One region of the Pseudomonas sp. F2 genome, then DNA from elsewhere that is predicted to be linked to it. Evidence: predicted binding sites of a transcription regulator. Region 1 holds the regulator's gene; each other region holds the start of a gene.

Region 1 (7,200 bases):
CGACGAACGCCAGGATAATCCCGATAAGGCTTAAAACATCCATCAGATACACGCCTCGACGATGTGCTTGCCGATGTCGTCCAGGCCGTAAACCGCGTCAGCCAGATCGGCTTTGACGATAGCCATCGGCATGCCGTAGATCACGCAGCTTGCTTCGTCTTGTGCCCATACCGAGCTGCCGCCCTGCTTGAGCAGACGCGCGCCTTCACGGCCGTCGGCGCCCATGCCGGTGAGGACCACCGCCAGAACTTTGTCGCCGTAGGACTTGGCCGCCGAACCGAAGGTGATGTCCACGCATGGCTTGTAATTCAGACGCTCGTCGCCTGGCAGGATTTTCACCGCGCCACGGCCGTCAATCATCATCTGCTTGCCACCCGGGGCCAGCAGCGCCAGGCCCGGACGCAGGATGTCGCCATCCTCGGCTTCCTTGACGCTGATGCGGCACAGCTTGTCCAGACGCTCGGCAAAGGCTTTGGTGAACGCCGCCGGCATGTGCTGGATCAGCACGATCGGTGCCGGGAAGTTTGCCGGCAACTGAGTCAGCACCCGTTGCAGCGCAACCGGACCGCCCGTGGAGGTACCGATGGCAACCAGTTTGTAGGCTTTGCGTTTCGGAGCCGGCGACGACGCGCTGGCGGCTGGCGCGCGAGCAGGTGCTGGAGCCGGCGCCGGACGCGTCGGAGCAGCAGTGCTGTGGCTGCTGAAACTCGAAGCCGCCGGGGCTGGCGCAGGCGTCGGTGCAGCGGCCGGAGCCGGCGCACTGTAGGCACTGAAACGACGATTGCTGCGCGAGATGCTATGGACCTTCTCACACAGCAGCTGCTTGACCTTCTCCGGGTTACGGGAAATGTCTTCGAAATTCTTCGGCAGGAAATCCACCGCGCCAGCGTCCAGCGCATCCAGGGTCACCCGGGCACCTTCGTGGGTCAGCGAGGAAAACATCAACACCGGGGTCGGGCAGCGCTGCATGATGTGCCGCACGGCCGTGATGCCATCCATCATCGGCATCTCGTAGTCCATGGTGATCACGTCCGGCTTGAGGGCCAGGGCCTGATCGATCGCCTCTTTACCGTTGGTGGCCGTGCCGACCACCTGGATGCTCGGATCCGCTGAAAGAATTTCCGAGACGCGGCGGCGGAAAAAACCCGAATCGTCCACCACCAGGACTTTGACTGCCATAAACACTCCATTAGGTGCAGCGGGACGTTGTCGCCCCGCCGCCCCGGATTCAAATACGCTTCGTCGCGTAACGCTTGAGCATGCTTGGAACATCGAGGATCAGCGCGATGCGGCCGTCACCGGTGATGGTGGCGCCGGACATGCCCGGAGTGCCCTGCAGCATTTTGCCCAATGGCTTGATGACCACTTCTTCCTGGCCGACCAGTTGATCGACGACGAAGCCGATCCGCTGGGTGCCCACCGACAGGATCACCACATGGCCTTCACGCTGCTCTTCGTGAGCGGCGGAGCTGACCAGCCAGCGCTTGAGGTAGAACAATGGCAGCGCCTTGTCCCGCACGATCACCACTTCCTGGCCATCCACCACGTTGGTGGTCGACAGGTCGAGGTGGAAGATTTCGTTGACGTTGACCAGCGGGAACGCAAACGCCTGATTGCCGAGCATCACCATCAGGGTCGGCATGATTGCCAGTGTCAGCGGCACCTTGATGACGATCTTCGAGCCCTGGCCCTTGGTCGAGTAGATGTTGATCGAACCGTTGAGCTGGGAAATCTTGGTCTTCACCACGTCCATGCCGACACCACGGCCGGACACGTCGGAGATCTCGGTCTTGGTCGAGAAACCCGGGGCGAAGATCAGGTTGTAGCACTCGGTATCGCTCAGGCGATCGGCCGCGTCCTTGTCCATCACACCGCGCTTTACCGCGATCGAACGCAGGACGTTCGGGTCCATGCCCTTGCCGTCGTCGGAGATCGACAACAGGATGTGGTCGCCTTCCTGCTCGGCCGCCAGTACCACGCGACCGCCACGGGCCTTGCCAGAAGCTTCGCGTTCTTCCGGCGACTCGATGCCGTGGTCGACCGCGTTGCGCACCAAGTGGACCAGCGGGTCGGCCAGGGCCTCGACAAGGTTTTTGTCGAGGTCGGTTTCTTCACCCACCAGTTCCAGGTTGATCTCTTTCTTCAACTGACGCGCCAGGTCACGAACCAGACGCGGGAAGCGCCCGAAGACCTTCTTGATCGGCTGCATCCGGGTCTTCATCACCGCGGTCTGCAAGTCCGCCGTGACCACGTCGAGGTTCGACACGGCCTTGGACATCGCTTCGTCGCCGCTGTTGAGACCCAGGCGCACCAGACGGTTACGCACCAGCACCAGTTCGCCGACCATGTTCATGATTTCGTCGAGACGCGCGGTGTCAACCCGCACGGTGGTCTCGGCTTCGCTCGCCGGTTTTTCCGGTGGCGGCGCAGCAGGAGCACGGGCCGGCGCTGGCGCAGCAGCGGCAGCCGGTTTCGGCGTTTCGGCTTTCGGTTCAGGCTTGGGCGCCGCTTTCGGCGCAGCAGCCGGAGCGGCAGCCTTGGCGGCAGGCGCAGCCACGGTCGACGCGGTGCCCGCAGCAGCGGCGCCAACGTCGGTGAACTTGCCTTTGCCGTGCAATTCGTCGAGCAGCGATTCGAACTCGTGATCGCTGATCAGATCGCTGCCGGCAGCGGCGGCCGCCGGTGCGGCAGGCGCCGCCGGTGCCGAAGCAATAGCCGATTCCAGTGCTTCGACGGCGAAGTTGCCCTTGCCGTGCAACTGATCGAGCAGTGCTTCAAATTCGTCGTCGGTGATGTCCGAGCTGTCACCCGCCGCCGGTGCCGCTGGAGCAGCCGCAGTCGGTGCGACGGCGTCTGGCGCGAACTGGCCTTTGCCGTGCAGTTGATCGAGCAACGACTCGAATTCGGCGTCGGTGATTTCATCGCTGGCGGCCGCATCGGCAGCCGGCGCAGGCGCAGCAGCGGCCGGGGCTTCGGCTTCGGCCTTGACGGCGTTCAGCGAATCCAGCAGCTGTTCAAATTCGTTATCGGTGATGTCGCCCGAATCGTTCGAATCGCCTTCGACGACCAGCTCTTCGATCATCTCGGCCACCGGCGAAGCCGGGGCTTCGTCGGCCGATTGCGGTTCGGCCAGACGCGCCAGCGCGGCCAGCAGTTCCGGAGTGGCGGCCGTGATCGGTGCACGTTCACGGACTTCGCTGAACATGCTGTTCACCGCGTCCAGTGCTTCAAGCACCACGTCCATCAGTTCTGCATCAACGCGACGTTCACCCTTGCGCAGGATGTCGAACACGTTTTCGGCGATGTGACAGCACTCCACCAGCTCGTTGAGCTGAAGGAAGCCGGCGCCCCCTTTTACAGTGTGGAAACCGCGAAAAATTGCGTTGAGCAGATCTGCGTCATCCGGGCGGCTTTCCAGCTCGACCAGTTGCTCGGACAGTTGCTCAAGAATCTCGCCGGCCTCAACCAGGAAATCCTGAAGGATCTCTTCATCGGCGCCGAAGCTCATTAATGGGGTGCTCCTACAGGTCTAAAAACCCAAAAAACCTAAAATTCCAAAACTCTAGAATCCGAGGCTGGATAACAAATCGTCCACATCGTCCTGACCGGACACAACGTCTTCTCGTTTATCGGCATGAATCTGCGGACCTTCACCCTGCGAGAGATGTTTTTGTGGATCTTTTTCTGCAAGCATCGCGGCACGGTCGTGTTCGATGCCCGCAAAGCGGTCAACCTGACTGGCCATGAGGACGAGTTTGAGCAAATTGCTTTCGACTTCGGTGACCAGCTGGGTCACACGCTTGATCACTTGACCGGTGAGGTCCTGGTAATCCTGAGCCAGCAGGATGTCGTTCAGGTTGCTCGACACCGCACGGTTGTCCGTGCTGCTGCGTGACAGAAAACCGTCGACCCGGCGCGCCAGTTCGCGGAACTCTTCAGCCCCGACTTCACGACGCATGAAGCGGCCCCAATCGGTGCTCAGCGCCTGGGCTTCTTCAGCCAGGCCATTGACCACCGGGGTCGCGCTTTCCACCAGATCCATGGTGCGGTTGGCCGCGGCTTCGGTCAGCTTGACCACATAGCCCAGGCGTTCGGTGGCGTCGGTGATTTGCGACACTTCCTCGGCCTGCGGCATGTGCGGATCGATCTGGAAGTTGACGATCGCACTGTGCAGTTCGCGTGTGAGCTTGCCCACTTCCTGATACAGGCCACGGTCACGGGTCTGATTGAGCTCATGGATCAGTTGCACAGCGTCGCCGAACCTGCCTTTTTCAAGGCTCTCGACCAGTTCGACCGCGTGTTTTTTCAGGGTCGATTCGAAATCGCCCTGTGAAGATTCGTTATGCTCCATAGCTCCCCCGCGCGTTCATCAGCCGATGCGTTCGAAAATCTTCTCGATTTTTTCTTTCAGCGCCTGAGCCGTGAAAGGTTTGACCACGTAGCCGTTGACGCCGGCCTGGGCCGCTTCGATGATCTGCTCGCGCTTGGCTTCGGCAGTCACCATCAGCACGGGCAGGTGCTTGAGTTTTTCATCGGCACGCACGTGGCGCAGCAGGTCGATACCGGTCATGCCCGGCATGTTCCAGTCCGTTACCAGAAAGTCGATGCTTCCGCTGTTGAGCACCGGAATGGCAGTGGTGCCATCGTCGGCCTCGACGGTGTTGGTGAACCCCAGATCACGCAGCAGGTTCTTGATGATCCGCCGCATCGTTGAGAAGTCATCAACGATGAGGATTTTCATGTTCTTGTCCAATTCGACCTCCAAGCAGTCTTAAACGCGCCCAGCACCTGGACGCGCCATTTCAATCAATCCGGCAAAGCACTCGATGACTGTCTGGAGCACAACAGAGCAAGACCGGTGCTGTTCATCACCGCACCAGCCTCGTTCGCAGTGTCCCCACACTGCCTTCAGCGCGCTCGCCACTCCCCCAAACGCCCCCGCAAGCGGGCCGCGCACTGGCTGTGTAACTGGCTGACCCGCGATTCACTGACGCCAAGGACTTCACCGATTTCCTTGAGGTTCAGTTCTTCGTCGTAGTACAGCGCCAACACCAGTCGCTCACGCTCCGGCAAATTGGCAATCGCGTCCGCCAGCGCAGCCTGGAAGCGTTCATCTTCCAGATCGCGTGACGGCTCAAGATGAGCACTGGCGCCATCCTCGTGCAGCCCTTCGTGTTCGCCGTCCTGCAGCAGGTCGTCGAAACTGAACAGCCGGCTGCCCAGCGTGTCATTCAAAATCCCGTAGTAATCGTCGAGACTCAATTGGAGTTCGGCCGCAACCTCGTGATCTTTAGCGTCACGGCCGGTTTTAGCTTCAATTGAGCGAATGGCATCGCTGACCATACGGGTATTGCGGTGAACCGAGCGCGGTGCCCAATCCCCTTTGCGCACTTCATCGAGCATCGCGCCGCGGATCCGGATGCCCGCGTACGTTTCGAAACTGGCGCCTTTGCTGGCGTCATATTTGGTCGAGACTTCGAGCAGGCCGATCATCCCGGCCTGAATCAGGTCTTCGACCTGCACACTCGCCGGCAAGCGCGCCAGCAAGTGATAGGCAATGCGCTTGACCAGTGGCGCGTAACGCTCGATCAACTCGTACTGCGCGTCACGTGCCGATTTCTTGTAGTAGTTCATACCGCTGGCGGTCATAACACAGGCCCTGCCGTTTGCTGCACGAGGCGCTCGACGAAAAACTCAAGGTGCCCACGCGGGTTGGCAGGCAGCGGCCAGGTATCGACCTTCTGCGCGATCGCCTTGAACGCCAGCGCGCACTTGGAACGCGGAAAGGCTTCATAGACTGCTCGCTGCTTCTGCACGGCCTTGCGCACGCTTTCGTCGTACGGCACCGCGCCGACGTATTGTAAGGCGACGTCGAGAAAGCGATCCGTGACCTTGGTCAACTTGGCGAACAGGTTGCGCCCTTCCTGCGGGCTCTGCGCCATGTTGGCGAGGACGCGGAAGCGGTTCATGCCGTAGTCGCGATTGAGCAGTTTGATCAGCGCGTAGGCGTCGGTGATCGAGGTCGGCTCGTCGCAGACCACCAGCAACACTTCCTGCGCCGCGCGCACGAAACTGACTACCGAGTCACCAATGCCCGCAGCGGTGTCGATCACCAGTACATCGAGATTGTCGCCGATGTCGCTGAACGCCTGAATCAGACCGGCATGTTGCGCCGGGCTCAGGTGCACCATGCTTTGGGTGCCGGAAGCGGCCGGCACGATGCGGATCCCGCCGGGGCCCTGCAACAGCACGTCGCGCAGTTCGCAGCGGCCTTCGATGACATCGGCCAGCGTGCGTTTGGGGGTCAGCCCCAGCAGAACGTCGACGTTCGCCAGCCCCAGGTCGGCGTCCAGCAGCATGACCCGACGGCCAAGCTCTGCCAGCGCCAGAGACAAGTTCACTGACACGTTAGTCTTGCCGACGCCACCTTTGCCGCCGGTCACCGCGATCACCTGTACGGGATGCATGCTGCCCATGTTATTTCTTTACCTTGTCTTGCATAGACGGAGGCCACATTACTGGCTGCGCGTTCACAACCGGAACAATGCATGGCAGACCATCGATGTAGGTACAAAAACTGTTCATTACCTCAGCCAACCTGCTTGGTCGGGCTGTGGTAGATATCAGCGAACATGTCAGCCATGGCTTCTTCGCTGGGTTCTTCCTGCATTTGCACGCTGACGGCGCGGCTGACCAGCTGATGACGGCGCGGCAGATGCAGATCATCCGGAATCCGTGGGCCATCGGTCAGGTACGCGACCGGCAGTTCATGACTGATCGCCAGGCTCAACACTTCGCCAAGGCTGGCCGTCTCATCCAGTTTAGTCAGGATGCAGCCGGCAAGCCCGCAACGCTTGTAACTGTGATAAGCGGCGGTTAGAACCTGTTTCTGGCTGGTGGTTGCCAGCACCAGGTAATTTTTTGAACGGATGCCACGCCCGGCCAGACTTTCCAGCTGCATGCGCAGCGCCGGATCGCTGGCCTGCAGGCCGGCGGTATCGATCAGCACCACGCGCTTGCGCAGCAATGGATCCAGCGCCTGCACCAGCGACTGGCCCGGGTCGACGTGGGTCACCGGCACGTTGAGAATCCGCCCCAGGGTCTTGAGTTGTTCCTGCGCACCGATGCGGAAGCTGTCCATGCTGACCAGCGCGACATTCTGCGCGCCGTACTTGAGCACGTAGCGCGCAGCCAGTTTGG
Region 2 (7,200 bases), 690 kb from region 1:
GCAATTCGTGAAGGCGCCGTGCAGCGCGTTCGACCCAAGGCCATGACCGTGGCCGTCATCATTGCCGGTTTGTTGCCGATCCTGTTGGGCAGTGGCACCGGTAGCGAGGTGATGAGCCGCATTGCTGCGCCCATGGTCGGCGGCATGGTCACGGCTCCCTTGCTTTCCCTGTTTGTCATTCCGGCGGCCTATCGCCTGATGCGTCGCCGGCACCTCATCGTTAACCCCATCAAACCAGAAGGAACAATCGTATGAAACTGACCCTGATTGCAGTTGCAAGCATCGCCTTTACGCTTTCACTTTCTGCCCGCGCGGAAGACATGTCTGGCATGAAAATGAACGGAATGGAGGGCATGCAGATGGAACAGGAAACAAAGCAGACTCCAGTTGCCAGTGCCGAGGGAGCGATCAAGGCGATGGATACTGCGAAGCATACGGTGACCATCGCTCATGGGGCTGTTCCAGCCGTGCAATGGCCGCCGATGACCATGGCTTTTTCCGTTACCGAGGACCAACTCAAGGGCCTGAAAGCCGGCGACCGCGTTTCGTTTTCGTTTCGGGTAGAGGGTGGCAGAGCCACCATTGTGTCCATCAGAAAATAGGAGCATGGAAGTGACCGGTGTGCTTTCTGACGCCGGTCACTATGATTAATCCGTTGGCTGTGAATAGAGGTAGTTCCAGAGAATGCTCGAATGACTGCTTCTGGCCGAAAGCAGCTCCATCCCTAATTCCCTATGAGTCCGATAACTGCCAGATCAACGGAATCTATTACCGGTATCAATCAGCAACGATCTCAAACGCAGCACTCCCCAAAACCTCCCCATTCACCAAAACCCTAACCCCATGCCGCCCCACAAAATGCCTCCGCGTCGTAAAATCCCGAATCACCTGCCGCCTCGCCACAACCACTTCCCCAAACCCCGCCAACTCCACCGTCTTCAACTTGAAAACCTTCCCCGAAACCCCGCCATTCGCCTTCACATAGTCAATCGCATAATCAATCACCAACCGCTGTTCATGCGCCACCGTCGACTTCACCGTAAACGACAACGTAATCGCCTCACCCAACCTCACCACCGCCGGCTCAACCCGCACATCCAGCAACTCAACCTCAGCCTTGGCCCCCGCACCAATCACCGTCAGCGCGCGCAAATCTCCCTGTTTGATCAAACTGCGCAACGCATGCTTGGCAATCCACGCCGTGTGTTTGTTTTCCAGTGGCCAGCCTTCAATCGTGTCCAGCACCCATTCCGGATGCTCTTTGGTCACGTCATTCAGATGGTTCGCCACGGACTTGCGTACGTACAGACTCTCGTCGGCCTTTAACCGATCGAGGATGCCGGCGGTCAGTTGCGGATTGGCTTGCACGGCTTCCAGGCGGAATGACCAGGGCAGGCGGGGGCGGGTGCCTTCGCTGGCGAGGCGGCGGACGTGGTGGTTTTGGTCTTGGGTCCAGTCGTGCATGAGTTCCAGCGAGCGTTCGAGGTCGCTACGCAGGAAGTGGCGGATGGCGAATTCCGAGGAGCCGAAGGTGGTGAAGTATTTCAGTGCCTGCATGGAGGTATCGAAGGCGTGGCTGCCGTAGCTGGCGACGTAGTGCGGCAGGCACATGCTGACGAATCCGCTGTTGAGGCGGGGGGCGAGTTCGCGCAGGACTTCGAGGGAATCTTCGTAGTCCAGCGGCAGCACGGCGTGCAGGCTTTCGCTGACGCGGGCCATGCGTTGCATCACCGACAATTCCGCCAGCCCTTGGTTGGCGTGCTTGAGAAACGCCTTGGCCTTGAACGCCGGGTACACGGCGCTCATTTCGCAGGCGATGTGTTGCAGGCGTTCGGCGTTGAAGATTTCCTTTAACGCCGGGGCGGCGGTGTCGGTGGCGCTCATGGTCAGGTCATCGGGGTGCTGACGAACGCTTCGAGGGTTTCGGCGTACGCGGTGTATTGGGCGATGTGCGGGTAGCGGCGAGCGTCGATCTGGTCGGGGACGACGAGGCCGGTGAAGCTCCAGGCGACGGCGAGGCTGATGCCGGCCTGGGTCAGGGTGCCGTCGGTGGGCAGGCCGGTTTTTTCCAGTTCCTGTTCGAGGACGGTGAAGGCGGCGGCAAGTTGGCCTTCGACGCGTTCGACCCACGGTTGGTATTGAATGTCGGCCGGGCGCAGGTTGCGTTCGTAATAGAGCTGCACGGCTTTTTCGCAGGCGGCGAGGCTGAGGCCGATCAGGCGCAGGGCGTGGGCGCGTTGTTTGAGGTCGCTCGGCAGCAGGCTTTTGCCGCTGGCGGCTTCGAGGTAGTCGAGGATGAGGGTGGAGTCCATCAGGACCACGCCGTCATCGAGGATCAGCGTGGGTGCCTTGACCACCGGATTGATCTGCTGGAATTGCTCGAAGTGGCGGAACACCGAGACCGATTCATGTTCGAGGTCGATGCCGAGGCGTTTGGCGGAGATCGCCACGCGGCGCACGTAGGGGGAGTCCAGCATGCCGATCAGTTTCATGACGCGTTCCTTCAAGTCGAACCGGTGGGAAGGCATAACCTAGCCGAGCCTGAGGCAAATGTCAGTCGTCAAAACCGGCCTGCTCGTGAATCTCATCCACATTCAATTCCAGCCGATACGCCACCGCCACGAACAACGCCTGACACAAACACAACGTCGCACTCAGGGAACGAAAGGCCAATGCGCTGCCCTCATTCACCAGCAGCAGGCTGTTGGCGTTTTTAGCCAAGGGCGAGAGGTGGCTGTCGGTGAGGATCAGGGTGTTGGCCTGTTGCTGGCGGGCGTAGCGCAGGCAGTGTTGGGTTTCCTTGGCGTACGGGGTGAAGCTGATGGCGATCACCAAATCACCGCTACGCACGCTGCGCATCTGCTCGCGATAACTGCCGCCCAGCCCGGAAACCAGGTGAATGCGCTTGTGAGTGTGTTGCAAGTTGTAAACGAGGTAGTCGGCGACGGCGAAGGAGCGACGCACGCCGACCACATAGATGTTGTCGGCGTTGACGATCAGGTCGACGGCTTTCTCGAATGCGACGTCGTCGAGTTCGCGGCCCAGGCGTTCGATGCCGGAGCGGGTGGCGTCGATGCATTCGCGGGCGAGGTCGCCGTCGCTGGCTTGTTGCGACTGGTTGGCGATCATGCTGCGGATGCGTTGCTGGTAGTTGTGCACCGGCGAGGCTTTGTGGGTGTAGGCGGCGCGGAACAGCGCCTGCATTTCGCTGAAGCCACTGAAGCCGAAGCGCTGCGAGAAACGCACGATGGCGGACGGATGCACCTCGCATTCGCGGGCGATGTCGCTGATGCGATCGACCATGATCCGCTCGCTTTGCTGACTCATGTAGCTGGCGATGCGTTTGAGTTGGCGCGGCAGGGTGTCGTATTCGTCGGTGATCAGTTGCAGCAGACGCTCGGCATTGATCGGGGGGCTGGCGAGGGCAGGCTCGTCGTTGGCCGGCAGATCGGGGCGGGGCATAAGTCTTCCTTCAGGCTGATCAAATCACACTGTGGCGAGGGAGCTCGCTCCCGCTGGACTGCGCAGCAGGCCCAAAGTTGGGGGCCGCTTCGCGACCCAGCGGGAGCAAGCTCCCTCGCCACAGTTATTTACGGTGTGCCTGATGATAGGCGGGGTGCGGGGAGTTGGCAGGGGAGATTTCCGGCGTCTGCGCAGCTGAAACGATGCACTGCGCGGGCGGCATGGCTGAAAAAATGCGACCAACTGCCGCTCGGTTAGCCGTTTGTCTTCTATATACAGCCGTTGGACTGAATTTCTTGCTATAAACGCACTCCGATGACCGCCATGACGCCTGTGTCAGAGCTGTTTACAGGGCTTGTCGGACAAATTCCCGGTATTTACAGTTGCTGAGGCCTCAAACGGGCCTTAGACTGCCGCCCCTTCGTAAATTGAGTGCCGGGTGGCGTTTGCAATAAACGATGCCTTTTCGTCGACCGGACACGGTTCGCCGGAACGCTCCCTATTTCGCCTTAATGCACGTTTTTTTATAGAGATATCAATGACAAAGGACAAGTTGCTGGCCATGCCGGCAGATGACTACATGAATGCCGAGCAACACGCTTTCTTCACTGAGCTGTTGCAGAACATGAAAGTCGAAACCCATGAGCGCATTGAGCAAAACCGTATCGCCATCGAAAGCCTGGACACTCCGGCCGACCCGGCGGACGCGGCTTCGGTTGAAGAAGAGCGCACCTGGCTGGTGAACGCGATCGATCGCGACCAGCGCATGCTGCCGCAACTGGAACAAGCCCTTGAGCGCATCAAGGAAGACAGTTTTGGCTGGTGCGACGACAGCGGCGAGGCCATCGGCCTGAAACGCCTGCTGATCAGCCCGACCACCAAATACTGCATCGAAGCTCAAGAGCGTCACGAGCAGATCGACAAGCACCAGCGTCAGGCCTGATTCCATGGTTGCCCCCTGAATCGGGGGCGCCTGCAAAAGATCGCAGCCTTCGGCAGCTCCTACACGAGCTGACGGGGCTGCGATCTTTGCTTTTACTCGTCTGCGATATCTTGCGCACCGTTCCATTGACCTGCTGCAGGCTCCACGACTAACGGACCATGGATAATGGCGTTCTAGTGGCGTTTAATGCAGTCACAACAATGAGAACATGCGTGGGGTGTTGAAATGACGAGAGATGGATCTCTGGTTGGGGCTTTGCCCGCACCAGTGCTGTTGCCGAAAAACCGCTGGATCGCTCCGACCCTGCAAAGCATCGCCCTGATGCTGTTGCTTGCCGGCATGACGCTGGGTGGAGGCTCGCTGTACATCGGCCTGCCGCTGGCGGTGCTGATTGTCTGGCTGCCGCGCCTGCGCTCGCGGGCCATCCCCGATGTTGCGCCTGTCGATGCCGGTAACGCGATTTCCGAACTCACTCGTGACCTTTCCTACACCACCAGTCATAACGCGCTGTCAGCCGCCGGTGTGGCGTTTTCCGTCAAGCAACTGGCGAGCAAACTGGAATCGCAACTCGACGCGGCGGCGCAGATTGTCAGCAACGCCGAAGTGATGATCGCCACCGAACACGCCACCTCGCAGCTCAGCCGTGAAGCGCTGGACGCCGCCAGCGAAGCGCATCACAGCAGCGCGGCGGGGCGCACCGAACTGGTGGATTCGATTGCGCGCATGCATCAACTCAGTCAACGCGCCAACGCCAGCCGAGAGTTGATCGAAGCCCTGAGCCTGCGCAGCGATGACATTCAACGGGTGACGCTGGTGATTCAGTCCATCGCCAGCCAGACCAATCTGCTGGCCTTGAACGCGGCGATTGAAGCGGCGCGGGCCGGCGAGCATGGCCGGGGTTTTGCGGTGGTGGCGGATGAGGTGCGCGGTCTGGCGGCGCGCACGGCGTCGGCGACGGGCGAAGTCGGGGAGATGGTCGCCGACATCCAGCAGCGCACGGCGCAAGTGGTGGAGCAGATTCGCGAGCTGTCCAGCGATCTGCAGACCGGCGTCGAGCAGGTCGAGAACACCGGCCAGCATCTGGACAACATCGCCCGGTTGGCCGCCGGCGTGGAAGGTCAGGTCGGCGAAATCGCCCGGGGTGCGGAAACCAATCGCGAGCAGCTCGACAGCCTGTTCAAGGCCATCGAACAGATGCGCAGCGATCTGGCGATCAGCGATCAACAGACCCGGCGCCTGGCCGAGGCCGCCGTGCAGATGGAAGGCCAGGCGGAAACCATCAGCGAGCGCCTGGCCGAAGTTGGTCTGGATGACTATCACCAGCGCGTCTATGACCTGGCGCGTGAGGGCGCGAGTCAGATTGCTGCGCGGTTCGAAGCGGATGTCGAGCAGGGGCGGATCAGCCTTGAGGATTTGTTCGACCGTCAATATCAGCCGATTCCCGGGACGCAACCGCCGAAGTTTCAGACCCGTTTCGACCGTTACACCGATCAGGTGCTGCCGGCGATTCAGGAGCCGTTGCTGCCGCGTCATGAGGGGTTGGTGTTCGCCATCGCCTGCACGCAACAGGGCTATGTGCCGACGCACAACCTGGCATTCAGTCAGCCGTTGACCGGTGACGAGCAGGTCGACGCGGTGGGCAACCGCACCAAGCGCAAGTTCGCTGACCGCACCGGGATTCGCTGCGGCAGTCATCAGCAAGCGGTGCTACTGCAGACGTACACCCGCGATACCGGCGAGCTGATGCATGACCTGTCGGTACCGATCATGGTCAAGGGCCGGCATTGGGGCGGTCTGCGCCTGGGTTATAAACCGGAGAGTCCGCGCTGATCGATTGTTACCGCTCGCGCAATGAATCTGTGCACGGGCATTGCTGTTTCCTCCGCGACGAAGTCATTAACATGGCCGTTAGTTAGGTAGCTAATGAAGTCGAGAGGTCAGTATGTGCAGAGTCGATGTCGCGGTGATGATTGGCAGTGGTGTGCCCGCCGGATTGCGCGCGATGGGCCAGAGTGTCTGCTGGGTGGTGCTGCTCAACGGTGAGCGGCGCGGCACTGCGTTCGCCAGTCGCGACGAGGCGGAGGAGTGCAAGGCTGCCTGGCTCGCGCAACTGATGGCCGAGCCTGGCGACAGCCTGCACTGACATTTATTAACGTCCGTCGTGCAGGCGTACGTTCAACTCATCGACCAGCACCGCTTCTTCGCCGTCGGCGCGCAACCACTCTTTCAGAAGTTGCGCCTGTTGCGGCGTCCAGAACTCGGCATCAATCAACTTGGTGTTGGCGTCCAGCGGATGCGCTTCGATGAAATCGTCGATTGCCTCGTTTTCCGAAGGCAGGCCCAGTTGGTCGAACAAGGTTTTCAGATCATAGGCTGGCAGTTCCATCGTTTACTCCTTTTGCGTAGGCCGGAATGGCGCTGTCGCTCGCTCTTTATATGAGGCGGCCGTTGGACAAGAGTTCGATTCGTGATTCAAGCGAGCGGGCAAGAGCGCACGCTTCGTTATGATCTTCGCGGAAACCTCTTACACGACCGGTGGATGATTCTTTGATATGAAAGAACGCGTTGCCCGCCGGAACTACCTGAAATCGAGGTCTGTGATTGCCTGGTCCGTGTTCCGCCAGTTCAGCCAAATCGGTGCCTTGCAGTACGAATGGCGTATCGATACCCGGGTTGGAAGGCTGGGCAAAGTGAGTCAGAGTGCACATATGAAGTCCTTTTCATGAGATAGCCGACGGTTACAGGTCGGTTCGGGTAGTCGGAAGGAGCATCGCTGCTCTAGAATCGCCAGTGTC
Region 3 (7,200 bases), 2.0 Mb from region 1:
GTTACGCACTTCATCAGCCACCACGGCAAAACCACGGCCCTGTTCACCGGCCCGCGCCGCTTCAATCGCCGCGTTGAGCGCCAGCAGGTTGGTCTGTTCGGCAATCGAAGTGATCACACTGACGATGCCGCCAATTTCCTGAGAGCGTTGACCCAGCGTGTTGATCACGGACGCCGTGGTGTTCAGCGCGCCAGCGATTTGCTCCAGCGAGGACGAAGCTTCTTCCATCGAGCTGCGACCGATCTGCGTTTGCTGGGCATTTTCCTGCGCCAGACGCTGAGTCGCGCCCATGTTGTCGGCAATGTTCAGCGAAGTGGCGCTGAACTCTTCCACCGCGCCGGCCATGCTGGTGATTTCACCCGATTGTTGTTCCATACCTTCGTACGCACCGCCGGACAAACCGGACAGCGCCTGGGCGCGGCTGTTGACCTCTTGCGAGGCGCGGCGGATGTGCTCGACCATGGTCGACAGCGCCTGGCTCATCTGGTTGAACGCGCGGGACAGCTGGCCGATCTCGTCATTGCTCGACACGTTCAGGCGCACGCTCAGATCACCGGCGCCCAAGGCTTCGGCCTGACGTACCAGATCGCTCAATGGCGCCAGTTTGCTGCGCAGCAGCCAGACCACCGAACCGACCGCCAACAACATCGCCAGCAGACTGCCGATAGCCAGTTGCGTACCGACACTCCAGGTCACCGCGCGGATCTCGGTTTTCGGCATGCTCGCCACCACCGACCAAGGCCCGCCCTCGAACGGAACAGCAATGCTGTAAAAGTCTTCAGAGGTGTCGCTCCAGAACTCACCCTTGCCCGGTTTCGCCGCCAGCCCCTTGATCACCGGAACGGCCTGATCCAGCGCTTGCACGCCGGCCGGCGCCACCAGCCATTTATTCTGCTCATCCAGCAGCGCCAACGAACCAGTCTGGCCGATGCGGAAACGCTTGAGATTGGCAAACTGGGCGTTCTGCGCATCGGTGTAGTCAAAACCAACGAACAACACCGCAATCACCTTGCCGCTGCTGTCGCGCACCGGGGTGTATTGGGTCATGTAGGAACGATCGAACAACAAGGCACGGCCGACGTAGCCCTGCCCCGCCATCAACCTGGCATAGGCGGGGTGCGCATGATCGAGCAAAGTGCCGATGGCGCGCGTGCCGTCCTGTTTGGTCAGCGAGGTGCTGACGCGCACGAAATCTTCGCCGCTGCGCACGAACAGCGTGGCGACACCAGCGGTCATCTGCTTGAACTCGTCGACTTCCTTGAAGTTGTTGTTCAGCACTTCACTGCCCAGGTGCAGGCCCGGGGTCTGGGTGCCGGCGACGTTCACCGGTTCATCCGGGTGAATGCTCAGGCCCGCGCTGAAACGCTTCTCAAACAACCCGCTCAGGCGCTGCGTGCTCTCGCGCAGCGTGCCGTGGAAGGTGCTCAACTGGTCAGCCAGCAGCCTCGCCTCACTGGCGAGGTGTTCTTCACGGGTGGCGAGATTGGCGGAATCCAGCGAACGCAGGGCGAATACCGTACTGCCGCTGATGACGATCGCCAATATCACAGCGAGCGCGAGGCCCAGCTGCGAAGCGATCCGAGCGCGAGGTTGAGACATGAACAGCTCCTGGCCGAGCCACCGGATCCTCCTTGATCGCAGCACCTGCTCGGAAAATTCTAATAATGGGGGTGGAATCGTGGAGACCGGCACGACGGTCCCACATGCTCATTTTCGGCGGTTAAACCGAATACTTGAGTAAATAGCGGGGTTATGGCGCAAGGCCGGCATTGTGGCGGCTCTAACGTTTCAGCTCAAGCGCTTGACCTGCGGCAGCACCATGGCGCGCACTTCGCCTTGCAGAAAATCACTGAGACGGCGCAAACGTTCACCTCCCGGACGGGTTTTCGGCCATACCAGGTAGTAATTCAGGCCACTGGCGACGGCAGTCGGCCACGGCAGGCTCAAGCGGCCCTGCGCCACATCCTCGGCGACCATCAGCAGATCCCCCATCGATACCCCATAGCCACGGGCGGCAGCGATCATGCCCAGTTCGAGGGTATCGAACACCTGCCCACCCTTGAGCGAGACCTGATCGGACAGCCCCATATGCTCCAGCCAACTGCGCCAGTCACGCCGGTCCGGGGTCGGGTGCAGCAACTCGGTGGAGGCCAGCCGCGCCACGTCCCAGGGTTGATCGTTCAGCAGGTTCGGCGCGCCGACCGGGATCAGTTCTTCGGTAAACAGCAGGCTGGCCTCCCAGTCCGGCGGGAAGTGCCCGTCACTGAGCAGTACCGCGCAATCGAATGGCTCATTGTTGAAATCCACCGAATCCACGTCCATCCACGCACTGGTCAATTGCACTTCGTTACCCGGTTGCAGATGGCGGAAACGACTGAGTCGCGCCAGCAGCCAGCGCATGGTCAGGGTCGATGGCGCTTTCATGCGCAGGATGTCGTCCTCGGCGCGCAAGGTGTTGCAGGCGCGCTCAAGGGCTGCAAAGCCCTCGCGAATGCCGGGCAACAACATCCGCGCCGATTCCGTCAGTTGCAGGTTGCGTCCGCTGCGGTGAAACAGCTTGCAGGCGAAATGCTCTTCCAGCGTCTTGATGTGCCGGCTGACGGCACTCTGGGTGATCGACAACTCCTCGGCCGCCCGAGTGAACGAGCTGTGCCGCGCCGCCGCTTCGAATGCGCGCAGGGCATACAAGGGTGGAAGACGACGGGACATACACAAAGCTCCTCTAGCGGCATCCGGTCAACCCGACGGGGTGTTCTCATGATGAGTTTTAATCATGCCACCCATCCTTTTTATCCTTTTGTGCAAACCCTGCCAAGCGCCGAGAATCGACGGTCTCGTGTTCCCTTTGATAAATGGGTGGTGATGACCATGCAGCATCCTGTGCGTACCGAACTCTGGGCCATCCTGCGGCTGGCGGGGCCGTTGATTGCTTCACAGTTGGCGCACATGCTGATGGTGCTGACCGACACGCTGATGATGGCGCGCCTGAGTCCCGAAGCGCTGGCCGGTGGCGGACTGGGCGCGGCAAGTTATTCGTTCGTGTCGATTTTCTGCATCGGCGTGATCGCAGCGGTCGGCACCCTGGTGGCGATCCGGCAGGGCGCCGGCGACATCATCGGCGCGGCCCGCCTGACTCAGGCCGGATTATGGCTGGCATGGCTGATGGCGCTGGGCGCCGGTCTGCTGCTGTGGAATCTGAAACCGGTGTTACTGCTGTTCGGCCAAACCGAAACCAATGTCCATGCCGCCGGGCAATTCCTCATCGCCCTGCCCTTTGCCCTGCCCGGCTATCTGAGCTTCATGGCCCTGCGCGGCTTTACCAGTGCGATCGGCCGGGCGACGCCGGTAATGGTCATCAGCCTGGGCGGCACTGTGGCCAACTTCCTGCTCAATTACGCGCTGATCACCGGCCTGTTCGGCCTGCCGAAACTGGGGCTGACCGGCATCGGCCTGGTCACGGCAATCGTTGCCAACTGCATGGCGCTGGCGCTGGCCTGGCACATCCGTCGGCACCCGGCCTACGACGCTTACCCGTTGCGCGCCGGCCTGTCGCGGCCAAATCGTCAGTATCTGAAAGAACTGTGGCGACTCGGCCTGCCGATTGGCGGCACCTATGCCGTGGAGGTCGGTTTGTTCGCCTTCGCCGCGCTGTGCATGGGTACCATGGGCAGCACGCAACTGGGCGCACACCAGATTGCCCTGCAGATCGTTTCGGTAGCGTTCATGGTGCCGGCGGGGATGTCCTACGCGATCACCATGCGCGTCGGCCAGCACTACGGCGCCGGGCAACTGAGCGATGCACGCATGTCCGGCCGGGTCGGCATCGTCTTCGGCGCAGTGGTGATGCTGGGTTTCGCCATGGTGTTCTGGCTGTTGCCGAATCAACTGGTCGGGTTGTTCCTCGATCACCACGACCCGGCGTTTGCCGAGGTGATCCGCCTGGCGGTGAGCCTGCTGGCGGTGGCGGCATGGTTTGAGCTGTTCGATGGTACACAGACGATTGCCATGGGCTGTATCCGTGGACTCAAGGACGCTAAAACCACGTTTCTGGTCGGCCTCGGTTGCTATTGGCTGATCGGCGCGCCGGCGGCGTGGTGGATGGCGTTTCACCTGCATTGGGGGCCAACGGGCGTCTGGTGGGGGCTGGCGCTGGGGCTGGCGTGTGCGGCGGTGAGCCTGACGCTGGCGTTTGAATGGAAGATGAAGCGGATGATCCGGCTGGAGCCTGTGTCACAGAGGTTTGAGGCCGTTCGCGCAGATTAGGATCAAAAGATCGCAGCCTTCGGCAGCTCCTACAGGGATTTGTGTAGGAGCTGCCGCAGGCTGCGATCTTTTAAACGGCCTCCACAGAAACCTGCTGGCTTGAGCCAAACGTCAGGTACTCAACCAACTCCGCCAACGGCAACGGCCGGCTGATCAGATACCCCTGCACCTGGTCGCAGCCAAAGCCGCGCAACAACTCCAGCTGTTCCGGTGTTTCCACGCCTTCGGCCACCACTTCCAGATGCAGGTTGTGCGCGAGGTTGATCATTGCGTGCACCAGTTTGCGGTTCTCTTCGCGCTGCTCCATGCCGCCGACGAAGCTCTTGTCGATCTTCAGCAAGGTGATCGGCAGGCTGTTGAGGTGCACGAACGATGAGAACCCGGTGCCGAAGTCATCCAGCGAGAAGCGCACGCCGAGGCGGCCGAGGGCATCCATGGTCTGTTTGACCAGATCGCTGCGGCGCATCACGGCGGTTTCGGTGAGTTCGAATTCCAGCCACTGCGCCTCGACCCCACGCTCGGCAATCAGCCGACTGAGCGTCGGCAGCAACTGACTGTCCTGAAACTGGCGGAATGACAGGTTGATTGCCATGTGCAGCGCAGGCAGCCCGCGCTCGCGCAGCGCCTGCATGTCACGCAGGGCGCGGGAAATCACCCAGTAACCCAGCGGCACGATCAAACCGCTTTGTTCAGCCAGCGGCACGAATTCGCTCGGCGGCAGCAGACCACGCTCGCCATGACGCCAGCGTACCAGCGCTTCGAGGCCGACGATTTGCCCGTCCGCCAGATTCAGCCGTGGCTGGTAGTGCAACTCCAGCTCATCACGACGCAAGGCCCGGCGCAGTTCGCTTTCGAGGTCGGCCATGCTCCGCGCGTTGCGATTGATGCGTTCGTTGAAGATATGGAACGTGCAGCCCTGGGTGCTCTTGGCCTGCTGCATGGCGATGTGCGCATGCCACATCAGCGGATCGGCGCCACCTTGTGCGCGGGCATGGGCGATGCCGAGGCTGGAGCCGATCAACAGGCTTTCGCCATCGACCCAATACGGCTCGGACAAGGCTTCGGTGATGCGTTCGGCCATCCACTCGGCGCGTTGTGGCGCACGGCGAGTGTCGATCAGCAAGGCAAATTCGTCGCTGCCCAGCCGCGCCAGTTGATCACCGGCCTCGAGCTGGCTTTTCAGCCGCGCAACGACCTGCAGGATCAGCCGGTCGCCGGCCTGATGGCCGAGGGCGTCGTTGGCGTGGCGGAAGTTGTCGAGATCGAGATGCCCGAGGGCCAGGCCACGGCCGTCGTTTTCCGCCAGACGCGCCGCGAGCAGGGTCTGGAAGCCCTGACGGTTGGCGATGCCGGTCAGCGGATCCTGTTCGGCCAGGCGTTGCAGGGTGTTTTCCAGCACGCCGCGTTCACGCACGTGGCGCAGGCAGCGGCGCAGCATGCCGGCGTCAAGCGCGTCAAACACCAGCCAGTCACTGACACCCACCGGCGCAGTGGCGGGTTCGTGCTCCAGCAGCAACACCGTCGGCAGGCTGCAACGGCCCGGGGCCGGCTGCAACGCGGGAACGGTCAATAACACCGCGTGGCGATTGTCTTCGAACAGACTGCTGACCGACTCCCAGCTCGGCGCGCTGATCAGCACCGCCGCGCTCCCCATCGGAGCCAGACACTCGCGCAATAACGCTGTCCACGCTGGCTCTTCGGCCAGTAGCAGCAAACGCAAGGGTTCGACAGGCGTAGACAAGCTAGCTCCCTAGACTCTGCAATGATGTGGGCGGGGCATTATGCCGTTGCGATGTTCAATGACAACGATTATCAGAACGTTATTTTGTGTCACGAATGAGAACATTAGCCGCAAAATCACCGTGTATCCTCCGCGAAAGTAACAAAACCGGCAAATTTGAATCGCGTGGTGCGTCACAAGTCGGAGAGAGCAGCACAAATCGCTGAGCCTGTTAAAATGCCGGCCCATTTCGTCAACGACTCCCGAATTTTCGTATGTCCCGACTCAATCCCCGGCAGCAAGAAGCCGTGAACTACGTCGGCGGCCCTCTATTGGTGCTCGCCGGCGCTGGCTCCGGCAAGACCAGCGTGATCACCCGCAAGATTGCGCACCTGATCCAGAACTGCGGCATCCGCGCCCAGTACATTGTCGCCATGACCTTTACCAACAAGGCTGCGCGCGAGATGAAGGAGCGGGTCGGCACCCTGCTGCGTGCCGGTGAAGGTCGCGGCCTGACGGTCTGCACCTTCCACAACCTGGGCCTGAACATCATCCGCAAGGAGCATGCGCGGCTGGGCTACAAACCCGGTTTCTCGATCTTCGACGAGACCGACGTCAAAGCCCTGATGACCGACATCATGCAAAAGGAATACGCAGGCGACGACGGCGTCGACGAGATCAAGAACATGATCGGCGCCTGGAAAAACGACCTGATCCTGCCGGCCCAGGCGCTGGAAAACGCGCGCAATCCCAAGGAACAGACCGCTGCCATCGTTTACACCCACTACCAGCGCACACTCAAAGCGTTCAACGCGGTGGACTTCGACGACCTGATCCTGCTGCCGGTAAAGCTCTTCGAAGAGCACGCCGACATTCTCGAAAAGTGGCAGAACAAGGTGCGTTACCTGCTGGTCGACGAATACCAGGACACCAACGCCAGCCAGTACTTGCTGGTGAAGATGCTGATCGGCAAGCGCAACCAGTTCACCGTGGTGGGCGACGACGACCAGTCGATCTACGCCTGGCGCGGCGCGCGGCCGGAAAACCTGATGCTGCTCAAGGACGACTATCCGTCGCTGAAAGTGGTGATGCTGGAGCAGAACTACCGCTCCACCAGCCGCATCCTGCGCTGCGCCAACGTGCTGATCTCGAACAACCCGCACGAATTCGAAAAGCAGCTGTGGAGTGAGATGGGCCACGGCGACGAGATCCGCGTG
Region 4 (7,200 bases), 3.0 Mb from region 1:
CTTGTTCAGCGAAGGCCTGACCCGTGACAGCCACTTGCCGGTTGATGGCCTTGATGAAGTGCGCGCAGCCGTCGCAACCTTCACCGCCGAAGCCATGAGTCCGCTGTGTGCGGTGCCGGCCGAGCAGATCCGCCAACTGGCGCGGGATTTCGCTGCGGCGCCGAGTGCCGTGTGCTACGGGCGCATGGGCGTTTCGACCCAGGCGTTCGGCACCTTGTGTCACTGGGTGGTGCAGTTGATCAATCTGGTCACCGGCAACCTTGACCGGGTGGGCGGCGCGTTGTGCACCGAGCCGGCGGTGGATCTGGTGGCGTCGACCTCGGGCGGGCATTTCAACAAATGGCAGAGCCGGGTGTCCGGACGGCCCGAATACGGCGGCGAACTGCCGGTGTCGGCGCTGGCCGAAGAGATGCTCACCGAAGGCGAAGGGCAGATTCGCGCGCTGATCACGGTGGCCGGCAATCCGGTGTTGTCGACGCCCAACGGCCGGCAACTGGAGCAGGCGCTGGACGGTCTGGAGTTCATGCTCAGCATCGACCTGTACATCAACGAAACCACGCGTTACGCCGATTTGATCCTGCCGTCGACCTCGGCGCTGGAGAACGATCACTACGACACTACGTTCAACCTGTTCGCGGTGCGCAACGTCACTCGCTTCAACCGGGCGATTCTCGCCAAACCAGAGGGAGCGTTGCACGATTGGGAGATCTTCGTCGGCCTGGCCAAAGCCTTTGCCGAAAAGACCGGCAAGGAACTGAAGCCGACCCTGCCGCCGGCGCAGATGATCGATATGGGCCTGCGCATGGGGCTGTATGGCGATACGTCCGATCGGAAGCTGTCGTTGGCGACATTGTTCGATCATCCGCACGGGATTGATCTTGGGGCGTTGAAACCGAATCTTGCCGCCCGCCTCAAGACGCCAGATCAACGGGTGCAGGCTGCGCCGCCGGAGATCCTCGCTGATCTCGCACGCTTTGCGGCCTTGCAGGCGCCGGCAGCCGATGAGCTGTTGATGATCGGCCGGCGCCATGTGCGCAGCAACAATTCGTGGATGCACAATTACCATCGTCTGGTGAAGGGCAAGCCGCGTCATCAACTGCTGATGCACCCCGACGATCTGGCCAGTCGCGGGCTCGACGACGGGCAATTGGTGCGCGTCAGTTCGCGGGTCGGACAGATCGAAGTGGAGGTGCTCGGCAGCCTGGACATGATGAAAGGCGTGGTCAGCCTGCCCCATGGCTGGGGGCACGCGCGCCCGGGCGTGCAGATGGCGATTGCCAGTGGTCAGCCGGGGTCGAGCGCCAACGACCTGACCGATGAATGCCAGCTCGACGAGCTGTCGGGCAACGCGGCGCTCAATGGCGTGCCGGTGACGGTGGTGGCGGCTTGAATATGCCTGTCGGGGAGACCGAGCAGCGCGCTCGGGATTCCGTTACAATGCGTCACCGTGCCGACCCATGAGTCGGAAAGTTCAGCCGAGGTGCTCCATGGATATCATCGAAACGATTAAAGAGCAGATTGCCAACAACACCATTCTGCTTTACATGAAAGGCTCGCCGAATGCCCCACAGTGTGGCTTTTCCGCGAAAGCTGCGCAGGCTGTAATGGGCTGTGGCGAGAAGTTCGCCTACGTCGACATCCTGCAGAACCCGGAAATCCGTGCCAATCTGCCAAAGTACGCCAACTGGCCGACTTTCCCGCAACTGTGGGTTGGCGGTGAACTGGTCGGCGGCAGCGACATCATGGCTGAAATGTTCGCCAACGGTGAGCTGCAGACTCTGGTCAAGGAAGCATCGGCCAAGGCGGCTGCGGCCAAGTCCGAAGCCTGATCCGGCTTTCACTCGGCACATGCTTCTGCTGTAGGAGCTGTCGAGTGAAACGAGGCTGCGATCTTTTGATCTTCAGCCAATAAAAAGCCCCGCACCTCGAAAGAGGGCGGGGCTTTTTAGTGCGCTGGAAAAGTTAACGCGAGTTGCCGGTGCAATCTGAAAAGATCGCAGCCTGCGGCAGCGCCTACTCTTCGCCCATCTGCGATTGCAGATAGTTCTCGAGACCGACTTTATCGATCAGGCCCAGTTGGGTTTCCAGCCAGTCGATATGCTCTTCTTCGGATTCGAGAATGTCTTCAAGCAGTTCACGGCTGCCGAAGTCGCCAACCGATTCGCAATGGGCGATGGCGGCTTTCAGGTCGGCGTGGCCGGTCTTCTCGATGCGCAGGTCACACTCCAGCATTTCCCGGGTGTGCTCGCCGATGTGCAGCTTGCCCAGGTCCTGCACGTTTGGCAGGCCTTCGAGGAACAGGATGCGCTTGATCAGCTTGTCCGCGTGTTTCATCTCGTCGATGGATTCGTGGTACTCGTGCTTGCCCAGCTTGTTCAGGCCCCAATCTTCATACATGCGGGCATGCAGGAAGTACTGATTGATCGCGACCAGCTCATTGGCAAGGATCTTGTTGAGATGCTGGATGACTGTAATGTCGCCTTTCATGATGGGAGTCCTGCCCTGTAATAGCTGTATATACGGCGGAGTTTGAGCCGGGTACTTATAAGTGTCAAACCTAAGTTATTGAATAATAAATGAAATTAAATCTGAATAAGAATGTTTGTGTTCCGCGTCTGGCACCTAAGCACTTGATTTGCGGACATAAAAAAACCGGACATAAGTCCGGTTCTTCGAAATCTGGGTAATTACGCAGCTGTAAATTCTACCGGATAGGGGATCGCAGCCTGAGCGGTTTGCAGCTTGGTCAGGGTTTCGCGAACCACTTCCTTGGCCAGGCAGGCACATTTGCCGCATTGGCTGGCGACGCCGGTGGCCTGGCGGACTTCTTTATAGCTGCAGCAACCTTCATAGATCGCTTCGCGGATCTGTCCGTCGGTGACGCCAGTGCAGAGGCAAACATACATAAGTGAGAACCGTCGCTGGTTGTGACTCAATTGCGATGGATCTTAATGTTAACGAGAATGATTGTCAAAGTGCTTTCTGAATGGTTTTCGATCGAAAGGCGGGTGACTGACGAACGGTGATTAATGGCGAATTGCCTGGCCCCGAAAATGCGGGTCCGTTACCTGCATTGGGCAAAAAACCGTTAAGGACAGGCGAAAAACGCAGTGTATGATGGTCAGCCCTTGCGAAGAGGGTTCGTGTCACAGGGCTGTCGCCTGAGGGTGGCAGGCTGGCCCGGACCCTGAACTTCAAAGTTATTCACCAGGAGATATCCATGAGCGTACTCGTAGGCAAACAAGCCCCTGACTTCACCGTCCCGGCCGTACTCGGCAATGGCGAGATCGTTGACAGCTTCACCCTGTCCTCGGCCATCAAAGGCAAATACGGCCTGGTGTTCTTCTACCCGCTGGACTTCACCTTCGTCTGCCCGTCCGAGCTGATCGCTCTGGACAACCGCATGGCTGACTTCAAGGCGCGCAATGTGGAAGTGGTCGCCGTGTCGATCGACTCGCACTTCACCCACAACGCCTGGCGCAACACTCCGGTCAACAACGGCGGCATCGGCCAGGTGAAATACACCATGGCTGCCGACATGAAGCACGAAATCGCCAAGGCCTACGACGTTGAATCCGAAGGCGGCGTGGCTTTCCGTGGCGCGTTCCTGATCGACGACAAGGGTGTCGTCCGTTCGCAGATCATCAACGACCTGCCGCTGGGTCGTAACATGGAAGAGCTGATCCGTCTGGTCGACGCTCTGCAATTCCACGAAGAGCACGGCGAAGTTTGCCCTGCCAACTGGAAGAAAGGCGACAAAGGCATGAACGCTTCGCCAGAAGGCGTCGCGGCTTACCTGACCGAGAACGCTGCTGCCCTGTAAGGCGCAACGTCGAGGTACAAAAAAACCGGCCCAAGTGGCCGGTTTTTTCATGCGTAGGAAATACCCGACGAGGATCAGTCGTCGAAGTCTTCCCAGCCGCCCATCTGCTTCCAGCGGTTGACGATGCCGCAGAACAGCTCGGCGGTCTTCTCGGTGTCGTAACGCGCCGAATGCGCTTCACGGCCATCGAAGTCGATGTCGGCGGCCTGACAGGCTTTCGCCAGAACGGTTTGCCCGTAAGCCAGGCCGGCCAGCGTCGCGGTGTCGAAGCTGGAGAACGGATGGAACGGGTTGCGCTTCATGTCCAGACGCGCCACGGCGGCATTCAGGAAGCCCAGATCAAAACTGCTGTTGTGGCCGACCAGGATCGCCCGTTTGCAGCCGTTGGCTTTCAGTGCCTTGCGCACGCCACGGAAGATGTCGGTCAGCGCGGTTTCTTCGCTGACCGCCATGCGCAGCGGGTGATCGAGCTTGATCCCGGTGAACTCCAGCGCGGCTGCTTCAATGTTCGCGCCTTCGAATGGCTCGACGCGGAAGAAGTAGGTGTGGTCCGGGTAAACGAAACCCTTTTCGTCCATGGCGATGGTGGTCGCAGCAATCTCCAGCAGAGCGTCGGTGGCCGAGTTGAAGCCACCGGTCTCTACGTCGACGACAACCGGCAGGTAGCCGCGAAAACGCGCTGCCATTGGATGACGGGAACCGCCGCCGCCACCTTGACCGTCCAGTTCGTCGTCGAAATGGTCTTCACTCACGCGTGTTCCTCCAGCAGGCGCCAGCGCAGTTTTTCACCGGCGCGCAGCGGGATAACGTTCAGCTCGCCGAATGGCAGGCTGGTCGGGGCGGTCCATTCTTCGCGAACCAGGGTGATGCGATCGGTGTTGGCCGGCAGACCGTAGAAGCGCGGGCCGTTGAGGCTGGCAAACGCTTCGAGCTTGTCCAGCGCATTACGCTGTTCGAACGCTTCGGCATACAGCTCGATGGCGGCGTACGCGGTGTAGCAGCCGGCGCAGCCGCAGGCAGCTTCCTTGGCGTGCTGGGCGTGCGGCGCCGAATCGGTGCCGAGGAAGAACTTCGCGCTGCCGCTGGTGGCGGCGTCGAGCAGGGCTTCCTGATGGGTATTGCGCTTGAGGATCGGCAGGCAGTAGAAGTGCGGCCGGATCCCGCCCACCAGCATGTGGTTGCGGTTGTACAGCAGGTGATGCACGGTGATGGTCGCGCCAACGTTGGCCGAGGCTTCGTTGACAAACTGCACGGCGTCGCCGGTGGTGATGTGTTCGAACACCACTTTGAGCGTCGGGAAACGCTCGACCACACGGCGCATGTGTTCATCGATGAAAATCTTTTCGCGGTCGAAGACATCGACATCGCCACGGGTGACTTCGCCGTGGATCAGCAGCGGCATGCCGACTTCGGCCATGGCTTCCAGCGCCGGGAAGATCTTGTCGATGCTGGTCACTCCGGAATCGGAGTTGGTGGTGGCGCCAGCCGGATACAGCTTGGCAGCGTGCACGAAACCGCTGGCCTTGGCCTCACGAATTTCTTCGGGCTGGGTGCGGTCGGTGAGGTACAGCACCATCAGCGGTTCGAAACGACTGCCGGCCGGGCGGGCAGCGAGAATCCGCTGGCGATAGCCATCGGCTTCAGCGGCGTTGCGCACCGGTGGTACCAGGTTGGGCATGATGATGGCGCGGCCAAAGGTGCGCGCCACATCGGCAACGGTATTGGTCAACACGGCACCATCGCGAAGATGAATGTGCCAGTCGTCGGGACGCAGCAGGGTCAGGCGGTCGGACATGAGGGGATTCCAGGCGGGTCAAACTGAGGGGAATGCTACCGGAAAAGACTCTTGCAGGCACTCGCTATCAAGTTTTGCCGGAACCTTCCGATAGCCCGTAGGTATGCCGTAAACATAGTGTGAATCGGTCTTTGTGTGACAGAAGCCAATGGAGCCTCCCGTGCGCCAGCGATATTTAGCCTTGCTCAGTGTGTTTGCCAGCCTCCCCGCGATGGCGCTCACCTACCAGACGCGTCTGGAGAACATTGAGTGGACGGTCGAGGGCGACAAGTTCGAGTGCCGTCTGACCCAGCCGATCACCGATTTCGGCTCGGGCCAGTTCGTGCGCAAGGCCGGCGAGCAGGCGATCTTTCGTCTCAATGCCTACAACGCCATGCTCGGCGGCGGTTCGGCGACGTTGCTCGCGGCGGCCGCGCCCTGGCAGCCGGGGCGTAACGACATCAATCTGGGCAGCGTCAGGATCGGCACCGGCAACGTGCTGTTCAACAGTTCGCAATCCCAGGCCGGCGGACTGATCAGCGGTTTGCTCGACGGTCGCAGTCCGGTGGTGCGTCGTGCGTCCGGCGATGGCCGGGTTTCTGAAGTGCGTCTGTTGCCGGTGAAGTTCAGCAAGGCGTTCAACGAATACCAGACCTGCGTGGCGAAGCTGCTGCCGCAGAATTTCGATCAGGTCAAACACTCGCAGATAGGCTTTCCTGGCGAAGGCACCGATCTGGATGCCGACGCCAAGGCCAGGCTGCAGGTGATGCTCGAGTTCATGAAGGCCGACCCGACGGTCAATCACATCGAACTGGATGGCTATTCCGACAACAGCGGTAATCGCCTCACCAATCGTGAACTGTCACGCCGGCGCGCGCTGGCGGTGGTCGACTTCTTCAAGGCCAACGGCATCGCCGAATCGCAGATCACCGTGCGCTTCCATGGCGAGCAGTACCCGCTGGTGCCGAACAACAATGCGGCTAACCGGGCGAAGAATCGCCGGGTCAGCGTGAAGCTTGCACGAGTGGCGCCGACCACCGCGCCAGCGCCGCAAGCCAGCACACCCGCCAATGCTGCGGCGACTTCCTGACCCGCCGGTCATCGTCGCGCTCTCGACAGATTCTGTCGCTTTGTCGTCTTAAGCTGTCGCGCCTCTGTAAATTATCGGATTTGAGCGGTAGACTCCTCGGCTTTCCGTAGAACCCCGTGGAGTGATGGCATGGCGGACGTAAACAAGGTCGTTCTGGCGTATTCCGGCGGCCTGGACACTTCGGTGATCCTCAAGTGGCTGCAGGATACTTATAACTGTGAAGTGGTGACTTTCACCGCCGACCTGGGTCAGGGCGAAGAGGTCGAGCCGGCTCGCGCCAAGGCTCAGGCCATGGGCGTCAAAGAAATCTACATTGACGACCTGCGCGAAGAATTCGTGCGTGACTTCGTGTTCCCGATGTTCCGCGCCAACACCGTTTACGAAGGCGAGTACCTGCTGGGTACTTCCATCGCACGTCCGCTGATTGCCAAGCGCCTGATCGAAATCGCCAACGAAACTGGCGCCGACGCCATTTCCCATGGCGCCACCGGCAAGGGCAACGACCAGGTGCGT

Evidence for each region. Region 1 encodes FliA, which starts transcription of late flagellar genes. Its sites were predicted from a motif close to CTAAAGTTTNNNNNNNNNNNGCCGNTAA; they were not measured.
Region 2: a site for FliA is predicted at 4,833-4,860, ahead of AC193Q_RS03740 (methyl-accepting chemotaxis protein). Genes of this name have one in related genera too.
Region 3: a site for FliA is predicted at 1,711-1,738, ahead of AC193Q_RS19325 (methyl-accepting chemotaxis protein). Genes of this name have one in related genera too.
Region 4: a site for FliA is predicted at 5,685-5,712, ahead of AC193Q_RS14210 (flagellar protein MotY). Genes of this name have one in related genera too.

Annotation. Positions count from the first base shown of each region.
Region 1 covers NZ_CM169904.1:165,333-172,532, reverse strand. Annotated here, with positions in the region: gene AC193Q_RS00750 (flagellar motor protein) at 1-43, opposite strand, end outside; gene AC193Q_RS00745 (protein-glutamate methylesterase/protein-glutamine glutaminase) at 43-1,179, opposite strand; gene AC193Q_RS00740 (chemotaxis protein CheA) at 1,229-3,508, opposite strand; gene AC193Q_RS00735 (protein phosphatase CheZ) at 3,563-4,351, opposite strand; gene AC193Q_RS00730 (chemotaxis response regulator CheY) at 4,370-4,741, opposite strand; gene fliA (RNA polymerase sigma factor FliA) at 4,909-5,649, opposite strand; gene fleN (flagellar synthesis regulator FleN) at 5,646-6,476, opposite strand; gene flhF (flagellar biosynthesis GTPase FlhF) at 6,590-7,200, opposite strand, start outside.
Region 2 covers NZ_CM169904.1:854,749-861,948, forward strand. Annotated here, with positions in the region: gene AC193Q_RS03710 (efflux RND transporter permease subunit) at 1-255, shown strand, start outside; gene AC193Q_RS03715 (copper-binding protein) at 252-602, shown strand; gene AC193Q_RS03720 (DNA alkylation repair protein) at 778-1,884, opposite strand; gene AC193Q_RS03725 (glutathione S-transferase) at 1,887-2,492, opposite strand; gene AC193Q_RS03730 (MurR/RpiR family transcriptional regulator) at 2,554-3,462, opposite strand; gene AC193Q_RS03735 (TraR/DksA family transcriptional regulator) at 4,001-4,405, shown strand; gene AC193Q_RS03740 (methyl-accepting chemotaxis protein) at 5,012-6,235, shown strand; gene AC193Q_RS03745 (hypothetical protein) at 6,348-6,548, shown strand; gene AC193Q_RS03750 (DUF2789 family protein) at 6,555-6,791, opposite strand; gene AC193Q_RS03755 (hypothetical protein) at 6,838-7,113, opposite strand.
Region 3 covers NZ_CM169904.1:4,276,399-4,283,598, forward strand. Annotated here, with positions in the region: gene AC193Q_RS19325 (methyl-accepting chemotaxis protein) at 1-1,599, opposite strand, end outside; gene AC193Q_RS19330 (LysR substrate-binding domain-containing protein) at 1,789-2,709, opposite strand; gene AC193Q_RS19335 (NorM family multidrug efflux MATE transporter) at 2,863-4,263, shown strand; gene AC193Q_RS19340 (putative bifunctional diguanylate cyclase/phosphodiesterase) at 4,334-6,004, opposite strand; gene rep (DNA helicase Rep) at 6,259-7,200, shown strand, end outside.
Region 4 covers NZ_CM169904.1:3,175,662-3,182,861, reverse strand. Annotated here, with positions in the region: gene AC193Q_RS14245 (molybdopterin oxidoreductase family protein) at 1-1,390, shown strand, start outside; gene grxD (Grx4 family monothiol glutaredoxin) at 1,488-1,829, shown strand; gene bfr (bacterioferritin) at 2,014-2,487, opposite strand; gene AC193Q_RS14230 (bacterioferritin-associated ferredoxin) at 2,688-2,906, opposite strand; gene AC193Q_RS14225 (peroxiredoxin) at 3,221-3,823, shown strand; gene rnt (ribonuclease T) at 3,898-4,575, opposite strand; gene pyrC (dihydroorotase) at 4,572-5,618, opposite strand; gene AC193Q_RS14210 (flagellar protein MotY) at 5,779-6,687, shown strand; gene AC193Q_RS14205 (argininosuccinate synthase) at 6,817-7,200, shown strand, end outside.